DNA from 4 places in the Streptomyces chlorus genome. Region 1 is predicted to be linked to each of the others. Evidence: riboswitches for the same ligand, from Rfam matches in the RefSeq annotation. Region 1 holds a riboswitch; each other region holds the start of a gene.
What was found. A riboswitch is a leader RNA that binds a small molecule or an ion and turns the genes downstream of it on or off. The one in region 1 is predicted to bind cyclic di-AMP.

Region 1 (3,609 bases):
CCTCCCTGACACTGGAGGCCGCCGCCCGCGACGCGGGACTGTCGCCCGCCCATCTCTCCCGGCTGGAGACCGGACAGCGCCAGCCCTCGCTGCCGATGCTGCTCTCCCTCGCCCGCATCTACGGTACGACGGTTTCCGAACTGCTCGGTGAGACGACCGCCGCCCGTGAGGCGGTGACGCGCGTCGGCGACATGGAGCCGACCTCCGCGGGCGGCTGGACGTATTGGCAGGCCGGTTCCCCCGGGCGCGGGATGCAGGCCCTGCGGGTCCAGGTCCCGTATGGGGCCCAGGGCGACATCGTGCGGGTCCACCCGGGCGAGGAGTGGCTGTACATCCTCAAGGGGCGGCTGCGGCTGCGCCTCGGGGACGCCCTGCACCGCCTCGCCCCGGGCGACAGCGCGCACTTCGACTCGCTGACCCCGCACCGTATCGCCGCCGAGGACCCCGACGGGGTCGAGCTGCTGTTCGTCCATACCCTGCTGCAGAGTCCCACGGCCGCCCTGTGCCTGGGCCCCACCCAAGGAGATGTGTCATGAAAGACATGGAGGAGAAGTTTCCCCGCGCCCTGTGGGTGAGGCTGTTCGTCTACGTGGTGGTGGGGCACCTCTTCGCGGGCTTCATCTATCTGCTGTTCGAGCTGGGCGCGAAGCAGTAGCCCCCGGTCGAACACAGCAGGAGCCGAGCGATCCCGTGATCCCCCGGTCGAGCACCTGCTCGACCGGGGGATCGCTCAGTCCAGCATGCGCTCGCGCAGCCGCTCCCGGTTCTCGGGGGTGAGCCCGAGCGCCTGCTCGAGGTAGGGGTCCACGCCGCCCCAGGTCTCCTCGATCGTCTCCAGCGCGGCCGACAGATACTCGGCGCGGGCGTCGAACAGAGGGTCGAGCAGCTCCATGACCTCGGGGGAGTAGGCCGAGGCGGAGGTGCCGCTGCGGCGCACCTTGTAGCGGCGGTGCGCGGCGCTGGACTTCAGATAGTCGTCGAAGATCGCGTCCCGTTCCACGCCCAGCGCGAGCAGCGTCACCGCCACCGACAGGCCCGCGCGGTCCTTGCCCGCCGCGCAGTGCATCAGCGCGGGCACACACTCCTCGGCGAGCGAGATCAGCACCCGGGAGTGCTCGGCGGTGCGTTGCCTCACCGTCATGCGGTACGAGGCGATCATCCGCTCCGCCCCCTTGTCGCCGGCGAGGATCGAGCGGAGCTGGTCCAGGTCCCCGTCGCGGACCATCCTCCAGAACGTGGCGCCGTCGGCCGGGTCGCTCAGCGGCAGATTCACATTGCGCACGCCGGGCAGTTCGATGTCCCGCCCGTCCAGCTTGTGGTCGGCTGCGTTGCGGAAGTCGAAGACGGTGTGCAGTCCCAGGGAGGACAGGAAGGCGGCGTCCTCCTCGGTGGCGTGTGCGAGATGGCCGCTGCGGAACAGCACCCCGTGTCGCACTCGGCGGCCGTCGACGGTCGGCAGGCCGCCCACATCACGGAAATTGCGCACTCCGGTGAGCTCGGGTTCGGTCGACGGGATCTGCTGCGTCACGGGGGCCCCTCTCCCACTCTGCGCCGCCGGCGCGTCGGCGTCGGCGGGTGTCACCCGACGATACGACATGCCCGGCAGGGGCAATGAGTTGGCGACGGGGCCGTCGGAGTGGAGACGGGGCTGTCCCGGTGGAGCCGCCGGTGTGGAGTCCCCGGCGCGGACGGACCCGTGCCGGGCCCCCGGACCGACCCGGCCGAATCATCCAATATTTCCCTATTGGTGCGTTCTGCCCCTTTAGGGCGTTTCGCCATAACGTGCCCCGATAGAAGGGGAGATGGGAATGGGGTGGTGAGCATCGTCATAGAGGTGACGATGTGCTGTCGCCATGTTCACGTAATTCCGATATTTCGCAAGGGGATTCGGGGGGTGCCGAAATCCCGGTGCGACTCTGGGTGACGATTTTCAGGTCAATGGATCACGAAAAAGCGCCTTCGCTCGGAAGATCGCGCTTGTCCCTTTGCTTCTCGGTCGCCTACGTTCGCCATCAATCCGGACGGACGCCTAATCCTGCCGCTGTCCGGAACCTTCACACTCTGACCCGTATATGGCAGGAGCGGGGGACCCACAGGTACGACTGCCTGTTCCGGTCTCCGGAACGGCTTGGGGTTAAGTCGCGCTTTCGGCGCGGCCGGGCATCTCCAGTCCGCACCCGACAGCTCACCTCGTAGGCGCCGGAGAGGAATTCGTCATGCCCGCAAAGGGTAAGCACCGCCGTCCCAGCGCTTTTCGTTTCACCCGTTCCATCGCCGTCGCCGGAACCGGTGGCGCCGTACTCGCCCTGCCGCTTCTCGGCGCCACCGGAGCGAACGCCGCCACTCCGCAGGCCGCACCGGAAAAGGCCGTCCAGTCGTATTCCGTCGCCGGTAAGACGTCTGACGGCGTGCAGGCCGACGACAACAAGAACGGCGACGCCCGCACGTACATCGTGAAGGGCGGCGACTACCTGGCGAAGATCGCCGAGTCCGAGAACGTCGACGGCGGCTGGAAGCAGCTCTACTCCGACAACCGCGAGGCCGTGGGCGGCGACCCGTCGCTCATCCACCCCGGTCTGAAACTCTCGGTCGACGGCAAGGCCACCGCGACCAGCGCACAGAAGAAGTCCTCTTCTCCCGAGAGGTCCTCTTCATCCGCTCCGTCCTCCGCGGCGAAGCCGTCGACGGCCGGGGCGGCCCCCGAGCAGTCCGCGCCGAAGTCCTCCTCCGGCTCGACCACCGCGAACCAGGTCGCGACCGCCTCCGGTTACAGCTCGCCGGTGCCCGGCGGCGGCTTCGGCACCGCCTACAAGGTGGCCGGCAGCATGTGGTCCAGCGGCTACCACACCGGTGTCGACTTCGCCGTTCCGACCGGCACCTCCCTGAAGGCCGTGGGCGCGGGCACCGTCGTCTCCGCCGGCTGGGCCGGCTCGTACGGCAACCAGGTCGTCATCAAGCTGAACGACGGCCACTACGCCCAGTACGCCCACCTGTCCTCGCTGTCCGTCTCCGCCGGCCAGACCGTGAGCGGCGGCCAGCAGGTCGGCCTCTCGGGCTCCACCGGCAACTCGACCGGCCCGCACCTGCACTTCGAGATCCGCACCACGCCGAACTACGGCTCGGACGTGGACCCGGTCTCCTACCTCCGCGGCAAGGGCGTCTCCATCGGCTGACCCCCGAGGCAACCTGCCTGACGCGCCACCGAAGGCCGGACCCCGATCCCGGGGTCCGGCCTTCGGTGCGCCCGTAGCGAGGGAGTGCTGGGAGCGCCGGGGGTGTTCCGTGCGTCACGTCGCTCGCCGGTCAACGTCCCCGCCCGGAGGGCTATTCCGGATTGGCCAATGCTTTGCGAGTGGCTTATCTCACCGCCCGTCAATGCCTTCCTACGGTCGCGTAGGTCACATTCGAAGGTGAATCATGTCCGGTTGTGGCAGACGATTCGAAGAAAGACAGCAAGGCAGTGATCGGGTCGTACGTGGCGGTGGGGGACAGCTTCACCGAGGGCGTCGGCGACCCCGGCCCCGACGGGGCGTTCGTCGGCTGGGCCGACCGATTCGCGATACTTCTCGCCGACCGGCGTCCCGAAGGCGACTTCCGGTACGCAAATCT
Region 2 (3,609 bases), on a different contig from region 1:
TGCTGTCCGCCGCCGTCTCGCTCGACGGGTATCTCGACGACACCGGCCCCGAGCGGCTGCTGCTGTCCGGCCCGGAGGACTTCGACCGGGTCGACGAGGTACGGGCGTCGGTCGACGCGATCCTGGTCGGCGCCGGCACGATCCGTGCCGACAACCCCCGGCTGCTGGTCAACGCGCCCGAGCGGCGTGCCGTCCGGGTCGCCTCGGGCCGCCCCGCATACCCGCTGAAGGTCACCGTCAGCGGCTCGGGCGACCTGGACCCGGCGGCGCGGTTCTGGCACACCGGCGGCGCGAAGGCCCTCTACACGACCGACAAGGGCGCCGAACGCGCCCGCGCCCACGGTCTCGCCGCCGACATCGTGCCGCTCGGCGCCGACCTCGACTGGCGGCGGCTCCTGACGCACCTGTACGACGCGTACGGCGTCCGGCGGCTCATGGTCGAGGGCGGCGGCCTGATCCACACCCAGCTCCTCACCCAGGGCCTCGCCGACGAGCTCCAGCTGGTCCTCGCCCCGCTCTTCGTCGGCGACCCGGGCGCCGCCCGCCTCTTCGGCCCCGGCACCTACCAGGGCGGCCGGCTGCGGCTGCTGGAGACCCGTCCCATCGGCGACGTCGTCCTCATGCGCTACGAGCCCACCGCCCCCGGCGCCGGCCCGCTCCCCGTCGCCGCCGACCACCACTGGCTGGCCCTCGCCTGCGAACTGGCGGACCGGTGCCCGCCCTCTCGGACGGCGTTCAGCGTGGGCGCGGTGGTCGTGGCGGCCGACGGCACCGAGCTGGCGCGCGGCCACTCCCGCGAGGGCGGCGACCCGGTGGTGCACGCCGAGGAGGCCGCCCTCGCCAAGATCGACCCCGTGGACCCGCGGCTCGCGACCGCCACCGTGTACTCCAGCCTGGAACCCTGCGCCCGCCGCGCCTCCCGTCCGGCGCCCTGCGCCCGGCTGATCCTGGACGCGGGGGTACGGCGGGTGGTCACCGCGTGGCGGGAGCCGGACACCTTCGTGGCGGGCGCCGACGGCAGCGGAGTGCTGGCCGCGGAGGGGGCCCTGGTCGTCGTCCTGCCGGAGCACAAGGAGGCCGCCGAGGCACCGAACAGCCATCTGACCGGCCGGTGACGGAGGGGCGGCGGTCATGGGTGTGCGAAGTGCCCCGCGGATGCCGTATGCTGGTTACACAACGACGCGGGGTGGAGCAGCTCGGTAGCTCGCTGGGCTCATAACCCAGAGGTCGCAGGTTCAAATCCTGTCCCCGCTACTGAAGGCCGAGGGCCGGAATCCGAAAGGGTTCCGGCCCTCGGCCGTTCCTGTTCCTGTCTCCCGTTTCCGTCTTCCGTTTCCGTCTTCCGTTCCCGTCCTCCGGTGGAGGTTCCGAGGGCGCGTTCTCCGGGCCCTTCCGCGCCGATGTCACGCCGGGTGATCGCAGCGCCTCGCTGCGCATAACAACTGATGCACCGTCAGATAAGGTGTGACGGATGAGGGGAAGTCAACTCACCCGTTTTGGGGCGGTCGTGGTGCTTAAGTCCGTATGGAAATCGTTAACGATCAAGAGGAACGGCTTGGAATACGACCCCTCCGTCTATTAACGTTCGATAACGCAGCGCGGTCGTCCCAGCCGTCACACGAGTCGGCTCCGTGCGCACGCGCCGAATCCCGCAAGGGAACCGGGGAACCAACACCTTGGGGTGAATCGCGTGAATGCCCCGTGGAGACACGGACGGTATACGCGCGTAGGAGACCTTCCTGCTCCGAACCCGTCAGCTAACCCGGTAGGCGATAAGGAAGGAAAGGAGTGCGCCCCACGTGGCGTCGAACCGTCCTGCCCCTGAGGCCCCCTTCATGCCGAGCCAGCGCGACAGCGAGACCTTCGGCTACGACAGCATCCGCACCGACGAGGGCCCCTTCGAGGAGTGGAACCCCACCGCGGAGTCCCTGCTCCCCGTACGCGGTCGGCACCGCGTCGGCAAGCAGCGCGGCGGCGGCCTCGCCCGCAGCTCCACCGTCCTGGGCGTCGGTGTCATAGCCGCCGTCGCCGGTGGCGGTATGGCCAGCGCCCAGACCGGCAAGCCGCCGGTCTCGATCTCGATGCCGGACCTTCCCTCTGTCGGTTCCCTCATCTCCGACGAGGAAACCCCCCAGGGTTCCGCCACCCCGCTCAGCAGCATCGGCACGGTCGCCGACGAGGCCGAGCAGGGCAGCACCTCCGGCGCCGGCGAGGTGCTGCGCGCCCGGATCATGGCTCAGGTCGAGCAGCAGCAGAGCCAGGCCGAGGACAAGGCCGCCGCCGAGGCCGCCGCCCAGGTGGAGAAGGAGGCCAAGGACCAGGCCGCCGCCGCGAAGAAGGAGGCGGAGGAGAAGGTCGCCGCCGCGAAGGAGAAGGCCGCCGCCGCGAAGGAGAAGGCGGAGGAGGAGGCCAGGCAGAAGGCCGAGGCCGAGCGTCTGGCCGAACTGGCCAAGCAGTACGCACTGCCGACCTCCTCGTACACCATCTCCTCGACCTTCGGTCAGGCCGGCGCCTACTGGTCCTCCGGCCAGCACACCGGCCTGGACTTCGCCGCCCCCACGGGCACGCTGATCAAGGCGGTCCACACCGGCACGATCACCTCCGCCGGCTGGGACGGTTCCTACGGCTACAAGACCGTGCTGACCCTCGACGACGGCACCGAGATCTGGTACGCCCACCAGTCCTCCATCAGCGTCAGCGTCGGCCAGCAGGTCAACACCGGCGACGTGATCGGCCGCGTCGGCTCCACCGGCAACTCCACCGGCGCCCACCTCCACCTGGAGGTGCACACGGCCGGTTCCGCCGGGGGCATCGACCCGATGGCCTGGATGCAGTCGAAGGGCCTCACCGTCTGAGACCCCGGCCCCGGCCGGTCTTCACGCCCTCGCAGCCACAGCCCCGGCAGTCCTGACGACGACCCCCCGACGTCAGGGCTGCCGGTCCGGCGTTTCAGGGGCGGTACGGGTACGCGTACGGGTTCGGCCCGGACGCCGGGTACCCGGGGTGCACGGAGTGCGGGGGGTTCATGGCGCCGTACGGCCCGTACGCTCCGTACCCCCCGTACGCGCCGGGTAAGCCGTACGCGCCGTACAGCGGCCAGGACGGGGCGGGCGGTGCGGTGACTCGGGCCGCGTGTTCCAGAGCCGGGCGGGCCGTGTCGCGGCGCTGCCACAGCTCCCGTAGCAGCTCGTGCTCCCGTGCGGTGAAGTCTGTACCCGCGCGGCCGCGGCGCCCCCGGTGCCGCAGGAACGCCAGCGACGTCGCGTACGCCCCGTACTGCGCCACCGCGCGGGCCGCGGCCCGGCCGCCGTGCCGGCGCGCGTACCGCCGGGCGACGCGCCGAGCCCGCATCGAGCCGAGCGCGTAGGGCTGGGCCGGGGACAGCCAGCCGGCCCTGACGTACGCGGGCAGCTCCTCCCGTACGGTCCGCAGCTCGCGCTGCCGGGTCCGCACCACCAGCCAGGTCAACAGGCCGAACGACGGCAGCATGAACGCCGCGTACACGGCGAAGAAGCCGTACTCGCCGAGGGTCGAGGAGACGTTCCACAGCGCGTGCATGCCCATCGCGAGCAGCAGGCCGCCGAGCGGGAGCAGGAAGCGCACCGGGCG
Region 3 (3,609 bases), on a different contig from region 1:
TGCCGGTACGCCGTCCTGTTCGGCGACCCGCAGCTCGCCCTCACCGCCGTCGGGCGCATCCTCGACGTGACCGCCGAGGACGTCCGGGAGGTCGCCAAGGCCCGCCTGCGTCCCGACAACCGCGCGGTGCTCGTCTACGAGCCCGTTGCCCCCGGGGCCGGGGAGTCCGAAGAAGCCGCAGCCGCCGGCACCGAAGAAGCCGCAGCCGCCGGCACCGAAGAAGCCGCGGCCGCCGGCACCGACGAGAACGAGGAGACGGCGAAGTGACCGAGCTCGCCACGATGGACTTCCACCCCCAGCCGCAGGCGGGCGAGGCCCGGCCCTGGGCCTTCCCGGCCCCCGAGCGCACCGCCCTCGGCAACGGTCTGACGGTGCTGCGCTGCCACCGCCCCGGCCAGCAGATCGTCGCCGTCGAGGTGCTGCTCGACGCGCCCCTGGAGGCCGAACCGGCCGGGCTCGACGGTGTCGCCACGATCACCGCGCGGGCGTTCTCCGAGGGCACCGACAAGCACTCCGCCGAGGAGTTCGCCGCCGAACTGGAGCGCTGCGGCGCCACCCTGGACGCCTACGCCGACCACCCCGGCATCCGTCTGAGCCTCGAGGTGCCGGCCTCACGGCTCACCAAGGGGCTCGGGCTGCTCGCCGACGCCCTCAGGGCACCCGCGTTCGCCGACAGCGAGATCGAGCGCCTCGTCCGCAACCGCCTCGACGAGATCCCGCACGAGCTGGCCAACCCGTCCCGCCGCGCGGCGAAGGAACTCTCCAAGGAGCTGTTCCCGGCGACGTCGCGCATGTCCCGCCCGCGCCAGGGCACCGAGGAGACCGTCGCCGGCATCGACTCGACGGCCGTACGCGCCTTCCACGAGAAGCACGTCCGCCCCGCGACCGCCACCGCGGTGGTCGTCGGCGACCTCACCGGCACCGACCTGGACGAGCTGCTCGGCGACACCCTTGGCGTCTGGACCGGATCGTCCGCCCAGCCGCGGCCCGTTCCGCCGGTCACCGCCGACGACTCCGGCCGGGTCGTGATCGTGGACCGCCCCGGCGCCGTACAGACACAGTTGCTCATCGGCCGCGTCGGAGCGGACCGGCACGACCGCGTGTGGGCCGCGCAGGTGCTCGGCACCTACTGCCTCGGCGGCACTCTCACCTCCCGCTTGGACCGCGTCCTGCGCGAGGAGAAGGGCTACACCTACGGCGTACGGTCGTTCGGCCAGGTCCTGAGGTCCGCCCCGGACGGCACCGGCGCGTCGCTGCTCGCCATCAGCGGCTCCGTCGACACCCCGAACACCGGCCCCGCCCTGCAGGACCTGTGGACGGTGCTGCGCACCCTCGCCGCCGAGGGCCTCACCGACGCCGAGCGTGACGTCGCCGTACAGAACCTGGTGGGTGTGGCGCCGCTCAGGTACGAGACCGCCGCGGCCGTCGCCGGCACCCTGGCCGACCAGGTGGAGCAGCATCTGCCCGACGACTACCAGGCCGAGCTGTACCGGCGGCTCGCCGCCACAGGCACCGTGGAGGCGACCGCGGCGGTGGTGAACGCCTTCCCGGTGGACCGACTCGTGACCGTCCTGGTCGGCGACGCGGCGAAGATCAAGGAGCCCGTCGAGGCGCTCGGCATCGGCGAAGTCACCGTCGTGGCCGCCGAATAGACGGCCCGTCAGCGGCCGGGACGCCGCTGAGAGGCAGTCCGCGGGGGCCCCGTGGGCACCCGGCGGAGCGCACGCGCGCGTGGCCCTGGTGGCGTGAAAGTCACCAGGGCCCGCTTATGCCCGAATTGGGGCGGGAAGTGCATGTCTGCCCTGTGGGATGCGCTACAAAAGCCGGGATCAGTTTGGGGATTGAAGGATGCCCCGCTTAGCTTCATGCGGTCTGTTCGTCGGGCAGTGCGCCGCACCCGCGGCACCGGACAGTCATCGCCGAGTCCCCGTACGGCGCGAGCCAGGGGAGCCGGGGACCCAACCGTCCCTGAGGTGAATCGGACGCCCGCGCGTGTCGCGAGGGGGCCCGTAGGAGACCTTCCTGCTCCGAACCTGTCAGCTAACCCGGTAGGCGAGAGGGAAGGAAAGGACCACCCTGTACATGGCGTTCACCCGCGCCCCCGGGAAGCACCGTCGTCCCAGCCGTGTGCATCGCGGCACCGCCAGGGCGGCGGGCGTCGCGGCCCTCACCACCACCGGTGTCATCGGCTCCCTCGCGGCTCCGGCGCTCGCCGCCGAATCCGCCGCGGAACAGACCGGCCTCACCCCCGTGATCACCCTGGGCGACGAGGCCGCCGCCCAGGTCGACGCCCAGGCGGCTGCCCAGCACGAGGCCGCACGCGAGGCGGCCCAGGCCGCCGCCCGCGAAGCCGCCGAGGAAGCCGCGCGGGAGAGGGCGGCCGAAGAGGCCGAGAGGGCCCGCGAAGCCGAGGAGCGCGCCGCGCGGGAGGCCGAGCGCAAGCGCCTCACCACCTTCGTGTCCCCGATCGCGGGCTCCTACGTCTCGACCGGTTACCTGTCCGGCGGTGCCGTCTGGTCCTCCGGCAGCCACACCGGTGTCGACTTCCACGCCGCGAGCGGCACCCCCGTGCTCTCGGTCGGCATGGGCACCGTCGTCGAGGCCGGCTGGGGCGGCGCCTACGGCAACCAGGTTGTGATCAAGATGCACGACGGCACGTACACCCAGTACGGCCACCTGTCGTCCGTCGGTGTCTCGGTGGGCCAGCAGGTCACCCCGGGGCAGCAGATCGGCGTCTCCGGCGCCACCGGCAATGTCACCGGCGCGCATCTGCACTTCGAGGCCCGCACCACCGCCGAGTACGGCTCCGACATCGACCCCGTCGCGTACCTCCGCGCGCACGGCGCGAACGTCTGACCGGGCACGTACCCCCTGGCCTCCGTGTGCACCTCGACATTCGGGTGATCCCCTGACACCCCAGGTGTCCGCTTTCCGTGGAATGGCCCCGGCTCGCTCTGCGAGCCGGGGCCATCGGACTTTCCGGCGGGCGGCCCGTTGTCCAAAAAACGGACATGATTCCCGGCTCGCCGTCGGAAATTCCCGCACGTTGCAATAGAGTTATGGAGCGGGCGTCACCCGTTGATGTTATGCGGGGATTAATTCGGAGGTCGGTCATGCGTATTCCGGCGCACTCGGTGTGTACGGCGATCCGGGACGACATCGTCTCGGGTGTCTACGAGCGTGGCGGCCGGCTCACCGAGGAACTCCTCGCCCGCCGCTACGGCGTCTCGCGCGTCCCCGTCCGGGAGGGCCCTGCGCACCCTGGAGGCCGAGGGCTTCGTGGTGACCCGGCGGCACGCGGGCGCATGCGTCGCGGAACCCACCGAGCGGGAGGCCGCCGACCTGCTGGAGATGCGGCTGCTGCTGGAGCCGCTCGGAGCCTCCCGTGCCGCACAGCGCCGCACCGAGGCCCATCTGAAGGTGCTGTGCGGCCTGGTCCGGCTGGGCCAGGAGCGGGCCCGTCAGGGCCACAGCGACGACCTGCGCTCACTGGGTGGCTGGTTCCACGAGACGCTCGCCCGGGCGTCCGGCAGTCCGGCGCTGACGTCGACGCTGATCCGGCTCCGGCACAGGATCGGCTGGATGTACGAGGTGCGGGGGACGAGGGAC
Region 4 (3,609 bases), on a different contig from region 1:
CATGAGGGGAAGCGCTCGACGTCCTCCGAAATGCCCCGGAAGGTCTTCGAACCGGCCCCCGGGCAGCCCTCGAAATGCCCGTCGGCCACCGTGCAGGTGACCGTCAGGCCCCCTTCGGACACGGTCTGTCGAGCCTTGGTAGGAGCGAGGTAAAGGTGACGCTCACTCAGCTCTGTGATCTTAGTGTGATCTGCGCGGCATTAACTTGTGACAGACGTTCGACTGCGGATACGTTCACCCATCAAGCACGGCACCTCGCTTTCACAGCAGCGCAGTTCGAACCGCCGTGCGAGTAACTGTTGTCCTGCGAAAGGTCTCCGCATGCTCTCCGGCAATGGTCGTCACCGCCGCCCCCGCCAGGCTCCGGCTCTTCTCGTCGCGGCCGGAGTGACCGGCTCGGCCATCGCGATTCCCCTTCTCGGGGCCGGCGCGGCCAGCGCGGCCGACGGCTCGACCTGGGACCGGGTCGCCGAGTGCGAGTCCGGCGGCTCCTGGAGCCAGAACTCCGGCAACGGCTACTACGGCGGTCTGCAACTGACCCAGGAGGCCTGGGAGAAGTACGGCGGCCTCGACTACGCGACCAGCGCCGACCAGGCCAGCCGGGGCCAGCAGATAGCGGTGGCCGAGAAGATCCTCGCCGACCAGGGTGTCGGCGCGTGGAGAGCCTGTGGGCTGCTGGGGGGACTGAACCAGGAATCGTCCGTGCCCGGCGTGGACACCGGCGTGGACACCGGCGTGGAGGACGGCTCGTCGGCCAAGCCCGGTTCCGAAAGGACCGCCACCCCGTCGCCGTCGCAGTCCTCCGACTCCTCGGCGGACGCGGAGGACGCCACGGAGGGCAAGGCGAAGGGGAAGGAGGGGAAAGAGGGGGAGAAGGGTGGATCGGCCGGCCCCAGTGCTTCCTCCTCCGCTTCCCCCTCTCCTTCGGCCTCGGCCAAGGGTGAGGAATCGGACAAGTCCGAGCAGAAGGTCGACGCTTCGGCCTCGGCTGGCGGCGAGGACTCCGGCGGCGGCCGTCACCGCGGCGCCAACGCCGAGGAAGAGGTGCGTGAGGACCGTGACGCCGGATCCTCCGGCCGGCACGCTTCGCGCGGCGGTCTCGGCTTCACGCGCGGCCTTGGCAGTTCGTCCCCGTCGAGCGACTCCGGCGCGGGCTCCGGGAGCGGCTCCTCGGCCGCCTCCGACTCCCTTGCCCTCGGCGGCGGATGGCTCGCCCAGTACAGCGGAGGGGACGAGATCCTGGGCGCGGCCGCCTCGAACCTCATCCTTCCCGGTCAGACGCTTTCGTTCGGGTTCGAGTCGGACAACGGCTGACATCCGGGTGCCGGCTGGGCGTGCGGGCCTTTCCCGGCCGGGCGGCAGGGCTGAGCGGTAGCTGGGCACCGGTTGAGTGGTGACTGGGCGGCAGTTGGGTCGGCGTGCGAAAAAGCGTGTCGACGGGGCCAGTTGAGGTCATGATTCGCGAAGAATGTCTGATTTAAAGGCGATGAGAGATAGGTCTCAGAAGCCCTGATCGTCTTTGATAATCCGCCGAGCGCGTGTCTACGGTCAGGACCGCTCGCCATCGCGGGCCCCGGCTGCCGCCACGCCGAATCCTGCCAGTGGCAGCACGGGAACAGTCGTCGCGTCATGCGCCGTAGGCAGGAGCGGGGGACCCAAGGTAGGCGCCAAATCCGGTGGAGAAAGCCGGATGTGGCTTGGGGTGAAGCCGCGTCCCGTGAGGGACGCGGCCGGGCAACTCAACCGGCCCGAACCCGACAGCTCACCTCGTAGGCGTCGGTGAGGGGATCCATTCATGCTGTTTTCCGGCAAGGGCAAGCACCGTCGTCCGTCCAAGGCCACCCGTGTCATCGCCGTCGCCGGCGTCACCGGTGTCGCTGTCGCCGCCCCGCTGATGGCGGCCGGCAACGCTTCCGCCGCCACCGCCTCCGAGTGGGACGCCGTCGCCCAGTGCGAGTCCGGCGGCAACTGGTCGATCAATACCGGCAACGGCTACTACGGCGGTCTGCAGTTCTCCGCCTCCACCTGGGCCGGCTACGGCGGCACGGCGCACGCCGGCACCGCCGACCAGGCCAGCAAGGCCCAGCAGATCCAGATCGCCGAGAAGGTCCTCGCCGGCCAGGGCAAGGGTGCCTGGCCGGTCTGCGGCACGGGCCTGTCCAACGCGGCCTACACCGGTGGCGGTTCCGCCGAGGGCTCGGGCAACCAGAGCTCCGGCAACCAGGACAGCGGCTCCTCGCAGAAGTCCCAGAAGCAGGAGTCCCCGAAGCAGAAGTCCCAGGAGCGGAGCGCCGAGGCCGCTCCCGAGCGTTCCGCCGAGCAGAAGGCCTCCCGCTCCGACGAGCGTCCGGCCGCCAAGAAGACCGTCACCACCCCGACCGGCGAGAAGGTCGAGAAGGGTGACGGTGAGTACAAGGTCGTCAAGGGCGACACCCTCAGCTCGATCGCCTCGGAGCACGACGTCAAGGGCGGCTGGGGCAAGCTGTTCAAGCTGAACGACGAGATCGTCGAGGATGCCGACCTCATTTACCCGGGCCAGCAGCTGCACCTGAAGTAAGGCCGCAGTCGCAGGTCCTGGCCCCGTCCCCACGGGTGCCTGCCCCGCCCCGGCGCGTGTCCCCCGTACGCGCCGGGGCGGGGCTTTTCCGTGTTCGACGCCGGATCCGGTTCGTGCGCGGTGCCGGACCCGGACCCGGTCTCCGGTCTCCGGTCTCCCGGTTTTCCGGTTTTCCGTCTCCCGGTTTTCCGATACCGCCTTTGTTCCGTTCGGAAACAATTTACTCTCGGTTCTGTCCGTGAAGCGGCCGACCGGATGGCCGATCGCCCCGAGCCGGATAGGCTCGGGTCCGCAGGGCCCCGTGGCCCCGCTGAACCACGTCACATCCATGAAGGAGATGCTCGTGCCGTCCATCGACGTCGTCGTAGCCCGGGAAATCCTGGACTCCCGAGGTAACCCCACGGTCGAGGTCGAGGTCGGCCTCGACGACGGCAGCACGGGTCGTGCCGCCGTCCCGTCCGGCGCCTCCACCGGCGCCTTCGAGGCCATCGAACTCCGTGACGGCGACCCCGACCGTTACCAGGGCAAGGGTGTCGAGAAGGCCGTCCTGGCCGTCATCGAGCAGATCGGCCCGGAGCTCGTCGGCTACGACGCCACCGAGCAGCGCCTGATCGACCAGGCGATGTTCGACCTGGACGCCACCGACAACAAGGGCTCCCTCGGCGCCAACGCCATCCTCGGCGTCTCCCTGGCCGTCGCCCACGCCGCCTCCGAGGCCAGCGACCTGCCCCTCTTCCGCTACCTGGGCGGCCCCAACGCGCACCTGCTGCCGGTGCCGATGATGAACATCCTCAACGGCGGTTCGCACGCGGACTCCAATGTGGACATCCAGGAGTTCATGATCGCCCCGATCGGCGCGGAGTCCTTCTCCGAGGCCTTGCGCTGGGGCGCCGAGATCTACCACACGCTGAAGAAGGTACTGAAGAGCAAGGGCCTGGCCACCGGCCTCGGCGACGAGGGCGGTTTCGCCCCGAACCTCGGCTCCAACCGTGAGGCCCTCGACCTCATCCTCGAGGCCGTCAAGGAAGCCGGTTACACCCCCGGCGAGCAGA

Region 2: it holds a riboswitch for cyclic di-AMP, as region 1 does, so the genes downstream of both, ACFPZI_RS07685 (M23 family metallopeptidase) here and ACFPZI_RS30575 (M23 family metallopeptidase) in region 1, are expected to answer to the same signal.
Region 3: it holds a riboswitch for cyclic di-AMP, as region 1 does, so the genes downstream of both, ACFPZI_RS20415 (M23 family metallopeptidase) here and ACFPZI_RS30575 (M23 family metallopeptidase) in region 1, are expected to answer to the same signal.
Region 4: it holds a riboswitch for cyclic di-AMP, as region 1 does, so the genes downstream of both, ACFPZI_RS03015 (transglycosylase family protein) here and ACFPZI_RS30575 (M23 family metallopeptidase) in region 1, are expected to answer to the same signal.

What each region holds. Positions count from the first base shown of each region.
Region 1 is NZ_JBHSOA010000084.1:14,401-18,009, reverse strand. Features, by position in the region: gene ACFPZI_RS30590 (helix-turn-helix domain-containing protein) at 1-536, shown strand, start outside; gene ACFPZI_RS30585 (DUF6126 family protein) at 533-655, shown strand; gene ACFPZI_RS30580 (tyrosine-protein phosphatase) at 731-1,528, opposite strand; cyclic di-AMP (ydaO/yuaA leader) riboswitch at 2,050-2,214, shown strand; gene ACFPZI_RS30575 (M23 family metallopeptidase) at 2,217-3,173, shown strand; gene ACFPZI_RS30570 (SGNH/GDSL hydrolase family protein) at 3,461-3,609, shown strand, end outside.
Region 2 is NZ_JBHSOA010000012.1:189,294-192,902, forward strand. Features, by position in the region: gene ACFPZI_RS07675 (dihydrofolate reductase family protein) at 1-1,115, shown strand, start outside; tRNA gene ACFPZI_RS07680 (tRNA-Met) at 1,181-1,254, shown strand; cyclic di-AMP (ydaO/yuaA leader) riboswitch at 1,631-1,787, shown strand; gene ACFPZI_RS07685 (M23 family metallopeptidase) at 1,800-2,855, shown strand; gene ACFPZI_RS07690 (PrsW family intramembrane metalloprotease) at 2,950-3,609, opposite strand, start outside.
Region 3 is NZ_JBHSOA010000042.1:261,317-264,925, reverse strand. Features, by position in the region: gene ACFPZI_RS20425 (M16 family metallopeptidase) at 1-267, shown strand, start outside; gene ACFPZI_RS20420 (M16 family metallopeptidase) at 264-1,652, shown strand; cyclic di-AMP (ydaO/yuaA leader) riboswitch at 1,908-2,070, shown strand; gene ACFPZI_RS20415 (M23 family metallopeptidase) at 2,083-2,856, shown strand; partial or broken gene ACFPZI_RS20410 (GntR family transcriptional regulator) at 3,114-3,609, shown strand, end outside.
Region 4 is NZ_JBHSOA010000005.1:94,118-97,726, reverse strand. Features, by position in the region: gene ACFPZI_RS03020 (transglycosylase family protein) at 322-1,314, shown strand; cyclic di-AMP (ydaO/yuaA leader) riboswitch at 1,623-1,791, shown strand; gene ACFPZI_RS03015 (transglycosylase family protein) at 1,796-2,557, shown strand; gene eno (phosphopyruvate hydratase) at 2,901-3,609, shown strand, end outside.